DNA from 3 places in the Klebsiella sp. PK01 genome. Region 2 is predicted to be linked to each of the others. Evidence: predicted binding sites of a transcription regulator. Region 2 holds the regulator's gene; each other region holds the start of a gene.
What was found. Region 2 encodes Fur, which represses iron uptake genes when iron is present. Its sites were predicted from a motif close to ATAATAATGAGAACNACTATCAA; they were not measured.
Positions count from the first base shown of each region.

Region 1: the regulator Fur is predicted to act here: its motif matches at 2,941-2,963, upstream of AC22LX_RS08540 (Nramp family divalent metal transporter).
Region 3: the regulator Fur is predicted to act here: its motif matches at 2,474-2,496, upstream of AC22LX_RS00145 (TonB-dependent siderophore receptor).

Region 1 is NZ_JBYEZM010000002.1:708,054-712,651, reverse strand. Features, by position in the region: gene AC22LX_RS08550 (EAL domain-containing protein) at 1-1,401, shown strand, start outside; gene nupC (nucleoside permease NupC) at 1,457-2,659, opposite strand; gene AC22LX_RS08540 (Nramp family divalent metal transporter) at 3,005-4,240, shown strand; gene AC22LX_RS08535 (DUF2502 domain-containing protein) at 4,280-4,598, opposite strand, start outside.
Region 2 is NZ_JBYEZM010000004.1:483,900-488,497, reverse strand. Features, by position in the region: gene ybfF (esterase) at 1-390, shown strand, start outside; gene ybfE (LexA regulated protein) at 524-817, shown strand; gene fldA (flavodoxin FldA) at 967-1,497, shown strand; gene fur (ferric iron uptake transcriptional regulator) at 1,790-2,242, shown strand; gene tcuR (tricarballylate utilization LysR family transcriptional regulator TcuR) at 2,355-3,281, shown strand; gene tcuA (FAD-dependent tricarballylate dehydrogenase TcuA) at 3,379-4,598, shown strand, end outside.
Region 3 is NZ_JBYEZM010000001.1:26,204-30,801, forward strand. Features, by position in the region: gene yciA (acyl-CoA thioester hydrolase YciA) at 1-152, opposite strand, end outside; gene AC22LX_RS00145 (TonB-dependent siderophore receptor) at 254-2,437, opposite strand; gene AC22LX_RS00150 (septation protein A) at 2,724-3,263, opposite strand; gene AC22LX_RS00155 (YciC family protein) at 3,315-4,058, opposite strand; gene AC22LX_RS00160 (YkgJ family cysteine cluster protein) at 4,086-4,499, opposite strand.

The DNA of each region.
Region 1 (4,598 bases), on a different contig from region 2:
ATTCGCATTACGTGGGCTATTTCGGCATTCTTTTTAGTCGCCTATAACAAAAATTTTCTGCAGGGTGTTCAGTCGGGGTACTCCTTGTCATTTGTCCTGTCGGTGTTAATTTCATTCACGATTTGTTTGTTTTACATGACAGATATTTATTCGCGTAGCGACAGAATTAAACAACGCTGGCGCGATCGGGCTGAAGAAGATCCGTTAACCGGGTTACCCAATCTGCGGGCGCTGGAAGGACATTTGCGCCAGTCGCCGCGGGTTGTTATTAGCAGTCTGCGCATCGAAAACCTGGACTTCCTTAGCCGCCATTACGGCATGATGATGCGCGTAGAGTGCAAGCGGCAAATAGCCCGCCGTCTGCAGCCGCTACTGGACCACCGCGATAAAATTTATCAGCTCCCGGGTAGCGAGTTATTGCTGGTGATTGAGGGGCCGGAACCGGCTGCGCGGCTAAATCACATCGTCGCGATGCTTAACCACGCTAAATTTAACTGGCATAACCAGGTTCTGGATTTAGAGTTTGGCGCGGCGTGGGGGAGTTACAGCGGCATTGAGACCGAATTACACCCTATGCTCGGCCAGCTTAGTTGGTTATCGGAGCAGGCTGGCGCCGTGCAGCGGGTGCTGGCGTTAGATACCGCGCAGGAGGAGGTTTCCGACCAAACAACCGAACAGGTGCGGATGCTGACGAAAATAAAACAAGCGCTGAACGAGCGTAATCTTCTGCTGTACGCGCAGCCGATTCAAAATGCGGAGGGGGAGGGCTATTACGAAATCCTCACCCGTATGCGCTGCGGCGAGACGATTATCACGCCGGATCGGTTTATTCCACTTATTGCACAGTTTAACCTCAGCCAGCGCTTCGATATGCTGGTGCTGGAAACGCTGTTCAGCCAGCTTGATCAACATCCCGGCCGACGCTTCTCCGTCAATTTGCTGCCGTATACGCTGATGCAAAAGGATAGCGCCGCGCAGATTATCGCGCTGTTTAAGCGTTATCGCGTTTCGCCTGCTTATATCACGATTGAGATAACTGAAGAGCAGGCGTTCTCGAATGCGGATACCAGCATGCATAATATTCAGCTGTTGAGTGAGTTCGGTTGCGCTATCGCCATTGATGACTTTGGTACCGGTTACGCTAACTATGAGCGTCTGAAAAGCCTGCAGGCGGATATCGTAAAAATTGACGGCTGCTTCGTGCATGAAATCGAGAGCGACCAGCTTGATGCGATTATCGTGAAATCCATTATCGAAATCGCGCGGGCGAAACAGCTTACGGTCGTCGCAGAGTACGTAGAGACTCAGGCGCAAAAGGCGATGCTGTTGGCGCTGGGCGTCGATTATTTGCAGGGCTACCTGATTGGCAAACCGCAGCCGTTAAGTGAATTGAAGGCGTAAAAAAGCCGGGCGATACTGCAGCCCGGCTTGTTATTTTATTAACGTCTGTTTGTGATTACAGTACCAGCGCAGCGATAGAGGCTGACAACACGCTGACCAGCGTGGAACCGTAAACCAGTTTCAGACCAAAGCGAGAAACCACGTTACCTTGCTCTTCATTCAGGCCTTTAATCGCCCCGGCGATGATGCCGATAGAAGAGAAGTTGGCGAAGGAGACCAGGAAGATGGAGATGATACCTTCCGCACGCGGGGAGAGCGTCGCTGCCACTTTCTGCAGATCCATCATCGCCACGAATTCGTTAGACACCAGTTTGGTCGCCATAATACTGCCTACCTGCAGCGCTTCGCTCGCCGGCACACCCATCACCCACGCAACCGGGTAGAAGATGTAGCCGAGGATCCCCTGGAAGGAGATGCTGTAGCCAAACCAGCCGGTGACGGTGGCGAACAGGGCGTTGAGCGCGGAAATCAGCGCGATAAAGCCGATCAGCATCGCCGCAACGATAATCGCTACTTTAAAGCCTGCCAGAATGTATTCGCCCAGCATTTCGAAGAAGCTCTGACCTTCGTGCAGATTGGACATCTGCAGGTTTTCTTCGCTCTGCTCAACGCGATACGGGTTAATCAGCGACAGAACAATAAAGGTGCTGAACATGTTGAGCACCAGCGCGGCAACCACATACTTCGGCTGCAGCATAGTCATATAGGCGCCGACGATGGACATCGAAACGGTAGACATCGCGGTTGCCGCCATGGTGTACATACGGTTGCGCGACATTTTGCCGAGAATATCTTTATAGGCGATGAAGTTTTCCGACTGGCCGAGGATCAGCGAGCTAACGGCGTTGAAAGATTCCAGTTTACCCATGCCGTTAACTTTCGACAGCACGGTACCGATCGCGCGGATGACAATCGGCAGAATGCGAATATGCTGTAAAATACCAATCAGCGCGGAAATAAAGACGATTGGGCACAAAACCTTCAGGAAGAAGAAGGCCAGACCTTTATCGTTCATGTTACCGAATACGAAGTTGGTGCCTTCGTTGGCGAAACCGAGAAGTTTCTCGAACATCTCAGAAAAGCCTTTCACGAAACCCAGACCGACATCGGAGTTCAGGAAGAACCAGGCCAGCAAAACTTCAATAACAAGTAATTGAATAACATAACGAATGCGGATCTGCTTACGGTTGTGACTGACCAGCAAGGCCAGTATAGCCACCACAACGATCGCGAGGACAAAATGCAAGACGCGGTCCATATTTGCTCCAAATATGAGGCAGGTTAAATTTCCGTGCACATTCTATGCAACAAGCCTAAATAAAACGAGATCGAATCCACACTATTGCAAGGATATGTGACCAATAACAAAAATAGTGATCAATCGTACATTTTTGTTATGTTATGCAAAGGTATTAAAAGTTGCATTAATGTACTAATCTGATGAAAGGCGCGTTGTCGACAGCTTCACGCCCGTTTCGTTATTTGGCCTGCTATCGTTCCCTCCTATCAAAGCAATCATTATCACCTTTCTAAATGAACTTGATAATCATTCGCATTTTGATAGCATTAAACATAGCAAAGGCTATATTTCCAGGGGCAGAAAATGACTAACAGTCGCGTTGAGAATAGCAGCGGTCGCGCAGCGCGCAAGATGAGGCTCGCACTGATGGGGCCCGCATTCATTGCTGCCATCGGCTACATCGATCCGGGTAACTTCGCCACGAATATCCAGGCTGGCGCCAGCTTTGGCTATCAATTGTTATGGGTAGTGGTATGGGCGAACCTGATGGCGATGCTGATTCAGGTGTTATCGGCCAAGCTCGGTATCGCCACCGGTAAAAACCTCGCGGAACAGATCCGCGACCATTACCCGCGCCCGGTGGTGTGGTTTTACTGGATACAGGCGGAAATTATCGCCATGGCGACCGATCTGGCTGAATTCATCGGCGCGGCCATCGGCTTTAAGCTGCTGCTCGGCGTTTCCTTATTACAGGGGGCGGTGCTGACCGGCGTCGCCACCTTCCTGATCCTGATGTTGCAGCGTCGCGGGCAGAAACCGCTGGAAAAAGTCATCGGCGGGCTGCTGCTGTTTGTGGCGGTGGCGTATGTGGTCGAGCTTATCTTCTCGCAGCCGGCGTTAGCGCCGCTGGCCAAAGGCATGATTATTCCGAGCCTGCCGAATGGCGAAGCGGTATTCCTTGCCGCCGGGGTTCTCGGGGCGACGATTATGCCGCACGTTATCTATCTGCACTCATCGCTGACGCAAAACCTGCACGACGGCTCGCGCAAAGAACGCTATAACGCCACGCGTTGGGACGTGGCGATTGCAATGACCATTGCCGGCTTCGTTAACCTGGCGATGATGGCGACCGCCGCCGCTGCGTTTCACTTCAACGGCCACACCGGCGTGGCCGATCTCGACCAGGCTTATTTAACTCTCGAACCGCTGCTTAGCCATGCCGCCGCGACGATTTTTGGTCTCAGTCTGGTTGCCGCCGGTCTCTCGTCGACGGTAGTCGGAACGCTTGCCGGGCAGGTCGTGATGCAGGGGTTTATCCGCTTCCATATTCCGCTGTGGTTTCGCCGGACTATCACCATGCTGCCGTCGTTTATCGTGATTATGATGGGGCTGGATCCAACGCGTATCCTGGTGATGAGCCAGGTATTGCTGAGCTTCGGGATTGCGCTGGCGCTGGTGCCGCTGCTGATTTTTACCAGCGATGCGCGGTTAATGGGCGATCTGGTAAACAGTCGCTGGGTAAAACGCATCGGTTGGCTGATTGTGGCGATTGTGGTGGCGCTGAACGGCTGGCTGATTATTGGTTCCGCATTAGATTAATACGGCAACAAAAAAGGGAGCTTTCGCTCCCTTTATCAATTAGTGGTGCCCGTGACCATGTCCGCGCCCGCCGCCAGGGCCTCGGCCCCAGCCGCCACGGCGATCGTTCCAGCCTTCGCGATAGCCGCGCTCGTAAGCACGACCGCGATCCCAGCCGCGTTTATCCCAACCGCGATGCCAGCCGTTATCATGGCGATGCCAGCGGTGATCGCGCCATTCATAATGACGACGCCAGTAATCACGGTCGCGCCAGCCGCCACCGTCCCAGTAGTTACCGTAACCGTCACGATCGCCAATTTGTAATTTTACCGATGGCAGCAGGGTGATTTCACCAGCATTGGCGATAACCGGCGCACAC
Region 2 (4,598 bases):
GCGGCGATTAACGCCGTCAGCGAATCCGCCGCCAGCACCCGCCAGCAGGCGGCGCAGGTGATGCGCGAGCATATAAATGAAGAAGGCGTCATTCAGTTTCTGCTGAAATCCTTTGTCGACGGCGCGTGGCGCTTCAACGTGCCGGCGCTGTGGGATCAATACCCGCATATTGTCGGCTGGGAAACGGTGCCAGCCTGGCCGCACCCGGCGCAATTTATTCCCGGCGGCAACTCCCCTTATGTTACCGATGAATACCGCGACGCGCTGCTGGCGCAATTCCCGCAGGCCCGCGCTCACGTCATTGCCGGCGCCGGACACTGGGTGCATGCGGAAAAACCCGAGGCGGTTTTACGCGCAATTCGCCGTTATCTGAGCACAATTGAAGCCTGAGTGGCTAAAAAACGCCCGACCGCGCGGCATAATGCCCGCGGTCGTTGGCGCGGCGGTTCGCCTGATGTATTATGGCGCGCTATCTGCGCCGGCTATAGCCCGGCAGCTTGTTTCCCCGAAGTCACTCTGAATCATGGCAAAAGAACAAACGGACCGAACGACATTAGATTTGTTCGCAAATGAGCGTCGCCCGGGTAGACCGAAAACCAATCCGCTTTCGCGCGATGAACAACTGCGCATCAACAAACGCAATCAGCTCAAACGCGATAAAGTTCGCGGCTTGAAGCGCGTTGAGTTGAAGCTCAACGCCGATGCGGTCGACGCGCTTAATGAGCTGGCGGAAGCCCGCAACATGAGCCGCAGCGATCTTATCGAAGAGATGCTGATGCACCAACTGGCCTGCCTGCGTAACCAGGGCGAAGTCTGAAAAACGCAAAAAAATCGCTTTCATGTAGCAGAGTGTGCACCAGGACGTTATTGCTGTTTCCGCGCCCTTCCCTGTTCTGCTATGATTGCCGTTAACTGTAGGCATAATGCCACTACCACATCATTAAGTTTCAAGAGGTTATTTTACTCATGGCAATCATCGGCATCTTTTTTGGCAGCGACACCGGCAACACCGAAAATATTGCAAAAATGATCCAAAAGCAGCTCGGTAAAGACGTTGCTGAAGTTCACGACATTGCCAAGAGCAGCAAAGAAGATCTGGAAAGCCACGATATTCTGCTGCTCGGCATCCCAACCTGGTACTACGGCGAAGCGCAGTGCGACTGGGACGACTTCTTCCCGACGCTGGAAGAGATCGACTTCAACGGTAAGCTGGTAGCCGTGTTTGGCTGCGGCGACCAGGAAGATTACGCAGAATACTTCTGCGATGCGCTGGGCACCATTCGTGACATCATTGAACCGCGCGGCGCAACCATCGTTGGCCACTGGCCGACCGCGGGCTACCACTTTGAAGCTTCTAAAGGCCTGGCAGACGACGATCACTTCGTAGGTCTGGCGATTGATGAAGACCGTCAGCCGGAACTGACCAACGAGCGCGTTGAGAAGTGGGTGAAGCAGATTTCCGAAGAGCTGCATCTGGAAGAAATCAAAAACGCCTAAGAATCAAACAGCGCAGCTATTAAGCTGCGCTGAATTAATAGATAAAAGCAATCAAACTAATAGCTACAAGTTTTTAACTTTTCATCACATATCTGTACAATGTCCTCTGATTCCACGAGGTCACGTGACACAGTTTGTAGCTGGTAATTCGTTTTTGACAGCTTACAAGGCGCGATGGTTGCAGTTTTCATTTCAGAGTTGCAGCTCTATAATGAGACGCATTACATCGGGTGATTCTCTGTATTGCTTCCCTTTGAAGGAAGCCGATCTTTAGCAACAGGACAGATTCCGCATGACTGACAACAATATCGCATTAAAGAAGGCTGGCCTGAAAGTCACACTTCCCCGACTGAAAATTCTGGAAGTGTTGCAGGAACCGGATAACCATCACGTCAGTGCGGAAGATTTATATAAACGCCTGATCGATATGGGTGAAGAGATTGGTCTGGCTACCGTTTACCGCGTGCTGAACCAGTTCGACGATGCAGGCATCGTGACTCGTCACAACTTCGAAGGCGGTAAATCCGTATTCGAGCTGACTCAGCAGCACCACCACGATCACCTGATTTGCCTCGATTGCGGCAAAGTGATCGAGTTCAGCGATGATTCTATCGAATCCCGCCAACGTGAAATTGCTGCGCAACACGGCATCCGCTTAACCAACCACAGCCTGTACCTGTACGGCCACTGTGCGGAAGGCGACTGCCGCGAAGATGAACATGCCCACGATGCGGTGAATAAATAATTTCCCGTCTCGTTTGTCGTAAAAAGCCAACCTCAAGGTTGGCTTTTTTATGGGCGAAATCCGCCGGCATGCGTATTCTGTCAGAGCATAACGCCTTGTACGGAGAGTCAATATGGAGCTGCGCCAGCTACGCTATTTTGTCCGCATTGTGGAAACCGGCAGTATGGGCCGCGCCGCGCTCGATCTGAATATTGGCGTCTCTGCGCTCAGCCAGCAAATGGCGCGTCTGGAAAATGAACTCGCTATCCGCCTGCTGCAACGGACTTCGCGCGGCGTAATGCCCACCAGCGCCGGCCTCGCCTTTTACTCGCAGGCGCAACTGGCGCTGCGCCATGCTGACGATGCAATTCTCGCCGCGCGTGAAGCGCGCCTTTCCGGTCACGTCAGCGTCGGTATGGCGCCGAGCACCGCTTCTGTACTGGGCGTACCTTTTATCAACGCCATGCGCGAAAGCTACGCCGACGTCCGCCTGCACCTGGTGGAGAGCCTCTCCGGCAATCTGGAACGGATGATCAACACCCGCCAGCTCGATTTAGCCATCGTTTTCCAGAAAGAGAAGATCCTGCGCTGGAGCGCCCGACCCATTCTTGAGGAACGTCTGTTCCTGATTGGCGCCCATGACGTGCTGGCGCCGCTGCCCGGCGATAGCATCTCCCCGAACCAACTGGCCGCCATCCCGCTGATTATGCCAAGCCAGGGGCATGGCCTGCGCGGCAGGCTGGACGCTATTTGCCAGGAGCACGCCATCAACGTTGACGTGGTGGCTGAAATCGATGGCCTGGCCCTGCTGATGCGCGCCGTTCGTGACGGGCTCGGCGCCACGCTGCAGCCGGGCGCGGCGATTTCTCATCTCGACAGCCAGGCGCTAAGAGTGATCGGCGTCGATAATCCGGTACTTAGCCGACCGAATTTTCTGGTCAGTCTTTCCGATGACGAACTCACCCCGGCAGGCCTTGCGGCACGGGTAATGCTGGCAAAAGTCATGCGCCAGCTAGTTGAATCCGGCAACTGGCCGGGCGCCAGCCTTTACACACACTAAACCCCCCTTTAGCTTCACGCCATAGCGCCTGCCGCCCCCTGCACCTTACATTTCCATTACAAATTTAACAATTAGTCAAAGCGTAATGGAGCCGATAATGGTGGATGTACTGGTGATTGGCGGCGGCAACGCCGCGTTATGCGCCGCCTTAACCGCCCGGGAAGCAGGCGCATCCGTACTGCTGCTGGAAGCCGCGCCGCGGGAATGGCGGGGCGGTAACTCTCAGCACACGCGTAATCTGCGTTGTATGCACGATGCGCCGCAGGATGTCTTAGTCGACAGCTATCCGGAAGAAGAATACTGGCAGGATCTGCTGCGCGTTACCGACGGCAATACCAACGAAGCGCTGGCCCGTCTGGTGATCCGCACCTCGTCGCACTGTCGGGACTGGATGCGCCGCCATGGCGTTAACTTTCAACCGCCGTTATCCGGCGCCCTGCACGTCGCCCGCACTAACGCCTTTTTTATGGGCGGCGGCAAAGCCCTGGTCAATGCCTATTACCGCAGCGCCGAACAGATGGGCGTACAGATCCGCTATAACACCCCGGTACAGGCGCTTGAATTACGTGATGGCGAATTCGTCGCCGCGCTGGCAGGCACTGAGCGGATCGCCGCTAAAACCTGCGTGCTCGCCGCCGGCGGTTTTGAATCTAACCGCGAGTGGCTGCGCGAAGCCTGGGGGCAAAATGAGCGCGGCGAATGGCCTGCAGACAACTTTCTCATCCGCGGCACCCGTTTTAATCAGGGAGTGCTGCTCAAATTTATGATCGATGCCGGGGCCGATATCATCGGCGATCCTTCACAGTCGCACTGCGTCGCCATTGACGCCCGGGCGCCGCTCTATGACGGCGGCATCTGTACCCGCGTCGACTGCGTGTCGCTGGGGGTGGTGGTGAACCGCGATGCCGAGCGCTTTTATGATGAAGGGGAAGATTTCTGGCCCAAACGTTACGCCATCTGGGGCCGTCTGGTCGCCCACCAGCCGGGGCAAATCGGCTATTCGATCATCGACAGCAAAGCCGTTGGACAATTTATGCCGCCGGTATTTCCGGGCGCCCAGGCCAATACCATCGCAGAACTGGCGCGCCAATTGGGGCTGGACGGCGAACGTTTGTCACAGACCATCGCCAGCTACAATGCCGCCTGTACGCCAGGCCAGTTCGACCATACCCGTCTTGATAACTGCACCACCTCCGGCCTGACGCCGCCGAAGACCCACTGGGCGCGGCCTATCGATACGCCGCCTTATTATGGTTATGCCCTGCGTCCAGGGATCACCTTCACCTACCTCGGGCTGTACGTCAATCAACACGCCGC
Region 3 (4,598 bases), on a different contig from region 2:
CGGGCAATCTCTTTGGCCATAATCGCGCCGCCGATATCCATCTGCGACATCAGCCAGCCGCCAAAAATATCGCCGTTCGCGTTGGTATCCGCCGGCATGGCCAGGGTGCGTAAAACCAATTCGCCCTTCGGGGCGAGATCTGTTGTTGTCATTCTATACTCTGTACTAGTCAAAGGAGATCAGGCGCGATGCTACTATGAAAACGGCGCAGAGAGAATAGGGGAATACGCCCGCCGGTACGGGCGTCGGCAGATTAGAAACTTAGGGTAACGCCGGCGTAATAGGCGCGCCCCGGCTCGTTGTAAGTTGACGCACCGGCGTTCTCGCGATAAATCTGCTTATCAAACAGGTTGCTGATGCCGGCGTTCAGGCGAATATCTTTCATCAACTGATAGTTGCCGCCGATCCCTACTACCGAATAAGCGCCGACTTCATTGGTGGCGAGAACCCCAGTCTCGTTGCGAATTTCCGCGTACTGCCGCGGCTTTTGACGGCCATACATCGTCCAGTTTATGTTAGCCGACAGTTTGCTGTTTACCTGCCAGTCGAACATGGTATTGATAGTATATTTCGGGATCACCGACAGCGGATTGCCGGTATCTTTACTTTCCGATTTAATCATCCAGGTCGCGTTGGTGCGCCAGTTTAGGGTGTCGGCAATCAATGGGATCAGCACGGTCCCTTCCAGTCCTTCTACTACGGCTTTGCCGCCGTTCTGCCACTGTAGAATGTTGTTGCCGCTGGAAGTGTAGCCAAGCACCTCGGTGCCGGAGACGATTTTGTTTTTGTAATCATTACGGAACCAGGTGATCCCGGCGTTATAGCCGCCGGCGTTGAATTCCAGCCCAAGCTCTTTATTGATGCTGATTTCCGGATCCAGATCCGGGTTGCCGAGCAGATAGCAACTGCCTGTTGCAATGGCGTTCGGGCATCCGTTGCCGCGGGTGGAGAGCAGATAGCCTTCGCTGGATTGATATAAATTCGGTGCTTTAAATACCCGTGCAATACCGGCTTTGACTTTAAACCACTCACCTAATGCCTGCGCCAGGTTGAGGCTTGGGCTCCAGTTACTGCCGAACTGGTTGTGGTAATCGAAACGCAGGCCGGGAATGATGTTAGTTCCCGGCGTGGCCTCGATATTATCTTCCAGGTAGATCCCGGTTAACGTGGCGCTGTTTTTGCTACTACGATCGGCGGCATTGCCGCTGGTGCCGGCGATGGTTTCACCGCTCACGTCAGTGGCCTGCATCGACGCCGGATCGTTGAGTTCGTCGCGGTTCCACTCCATGCCAAGCGTCAACGTCTGATCCGCCAACCAGTAGAACGGAATGTTTAACTCGCCTGTGGAGCGCCATGATTCCAGACGGCTGGTGGCGTATTCATCGCTATTGATCATCCCCTCGACGCGGCCGGTTGATCCTTCCTGCAGGCGGGTATTATTGGTTTTTTCATAATAAACGCCGGCTTTTGACTGTCCCCAATCCCAAATTCCGTTATAGGTTAGCCCCCACGACTGGCGATACAGGCGGTTGGTCTCATGGCCGTAGAGTGAATCAACCAGGCCATTGGGGCTAAGGTTGCCGTTACTGTACTGGGTATCGCCGGCATAAATATTGCCCTGGCGGCTGTAGGCATAGTTGAAATCGAGGATCTGTTGTGGGGTTATTTTCCACGACAGCAGGGCGTTAATATCTTTATTACGCACGCCTTCGCGACCGGCGGCGTATGAGCCATTCTGCGCATGGTTGATATCCCAGGCGTCAGCATCGGTTTTATTGATGTTGCCGTACAAACGCATGGTGAGGGCATCGCCTGCCAGCGGCCCGCTGAGGTTAAAGTTGGCCCGGTTGGTGGCGCCTTCTTTGTTATTCTCCGGTTGATTGGTGAAGAACGACAGTGAGCCGTGCCAGTCGTTGGTTGGTCGTTTGGTAATGATATTCACCACGCCGCCGGCCGCGCCGGACCCATAGCGGGCCGCAGCGGGTCCGCGCAGGACTTCAATACGTTCAACCATTTCAGCGGGTACCCAATTACTATCACCGCGGGTATCGCGTTCACCGCGCCAGCTGTAACGTACCGAATTTCGTGAGGTAACCGGTACGCCATCGATCAAAATCAGCGTGTTTTCGGGGCCCATCCCGCGAATGTCGATTTGACGGTTGTTACCGCGGCTACCGCTGGCGCTGTTGCCGGTCAGATTCACGCCGGGCATTTTACGGATGATTTCTGACAGGTCATTAACCGGCGGCTCTTTGGCAATATCTTCGGCAGTGATAATCGAAACGCCGGGCTGTTGTTTTAACGCTTCTTCAGCGGTGCTGTAAACCACCATGGTTTCAGTATCCTGTTCGGCTTCTTCGGCCAAACTCTCCGCTGAAAAGAAGCTGGCGATAATGATGGTAAGGGGAGCGAGGGGGAATGCGGTGTTCGTTCTCATTGTAAATATCCGTATCAAAATAAAACAAGAACGTGAATATTAATAATAATCATTATCATTACAATGAAGCGAGACGAAACTTCATCAAATCCTCACAATTGGCGCAATTTTTCCTGTTTGATGAAGAAAGCGTGAAGGCGAGCCGTTGGGGAATGGCGTAATAAGAGGTGGCTTACCCGCTCTTTCGGAAGTTAAATTTGAACTGAACGGGATAGGAGGTAGAGAAAAGAAATGAAAAGCACAAGGGAGGCGGTACGCGCCGGCTAGCGCGTACCGTTAAGGGGTATTAGTGCTTATCGTCCTGTGGCATGTGGCGGTAGATATAAACGCCGCTCAACAGGGTAAAGACCAGGGTCAATGCCGTTAAACCGAAGACTTTGAAGTTGACCCAGATATTCTGCGGCAGCCAGAACGCGATGTAGATATTAGCCAGCCCGCAGAGAATAAAGAACAGCGCCCAGGCCAGATTCAGCCGCGACCACACCTGCTGCGGCAGCGTCAGCTCTTTACCAAGCATGCGTTGGATCAGCGGCTTTTTCATTACCCACTGGCTGAACAGCAGGGCGCCGGCAAACAGGGCGTAGATGACGGTCACTTTCCACTTAATAAATTCATCGTTGTGGAAGAAGATTGTCAGCCCGCCGAATACGGCGACCAGCACAAAAGTGATCAGCGCCATCTTTTCAACTTTACGATAGCGCACCCAGCTATAAATGAGGACTACCGCGGTGGCGACGATCAGCGCGGTGGTTGCGGCGTAGATATCGTAAATCTTATAAAAAGCGAAGAAGACTACGAGCGGTAAAAAATCGAGAAACTGCTTCATACATCAATTCCGTCGTTCAGGAAGGGCCGGAATGCCCGGCCCTGATTAAAGTTAGTTGCGAATAAGCATATACAAGCGGAACAAATAGATCAGCAACAGCGCAGAGAACAGATTGCTGATGGTATTAATGACCACGGCGGCAACGTTGGGCGACAGCGTTGCAAAGCTTGAAGCAAGCAGCAGCAGCGCCGTTTTTGCCAGCAGCCAGCCGAGTACCGCTGGCGCCACCAGGCGCATATTCGCCCACGCCAGACGCATACTGCCGCGCATTGCGCTAAAGATGCCGATTTTATCCTGCACCAGCATCACCGGCGCGAACGCCAGAACTATCGCCAGCAGCACGCCCGGCACCAGCACCAGCATCATCCCCATCTGTACCACGAAGGTGGTGAACAGAATAAGCAGCAACAGCTTCGGCAGAACCGGCGCCGCCGCGCCGATCGCCCGCAGCGCGCTGACGCGATGCCCGGCGGAGATCAGCTGAATCAGCAACAGTACGCCGCCGACGAGGATGGCATTCCCCACCAGACCCGAGAAGGTTGAGGCTGCCGACGCGCGCAGCAGGATCTGCTGCTGTTCCGGCGTCATGTTCTGCACCAGCTCAAACAAGCCGGCGCTGCCCACGAGGTTATCGCCCTCGCTGAGAATCGATAACTGCTCGTCGCTGGGCGAAAAGGCATGGCCAATGACTACCGTGATGAACGCGCATAACAACGCAATCAGCAGAATAGTAACGAACTGATTACGAAAAAAATTCCCCGTGTCACGGTAGACGGACTTCGCCGTGATAGACATGCATTCTCCTTGAGTCTTGCAGGTGTTTTAACTAGCCGGGGATTGTACCGCAAAACGTGGTTGGGTAGCAGTCTCTGCCGAGGTCACGGTAGGTATATCTTTGTAAAGAGTTCCCAGCGGCGGCAGGCCATAGCGGGCACGGGCGCGATCGCAGGCTTCGTTGAGTTCGCCGCCTTCGCCTGACATGGCAAACTCGCGGCAGGGGGAAGGCCGCTGGTGATAGATGGAGCAGTGTACCGATTCGCCGATTTCACCGCTTAAGGCGGTACAGCGGCTTTGCCGCTGATTGGTACCGCTCATGCAGCGCAGAAAAGGGGTAAGGGGTTCGGTGAGCTGTGTGGGTACCACGCCGCCAGCGTCGTCGGCTTCAGCCCAGTAGAAGGAGACTCGAAAATACGCACAACAGGCACCGCACGTCATGCACGGGTTGATTTCACTCATAATTACACCTGAAAAAAACGCATCAACACAAATTGTCGGCAATTAAATTAGCTATCCGCGCGATCGGCGACAAGAGGGGCAAGCAAAAATTTTTCTCAT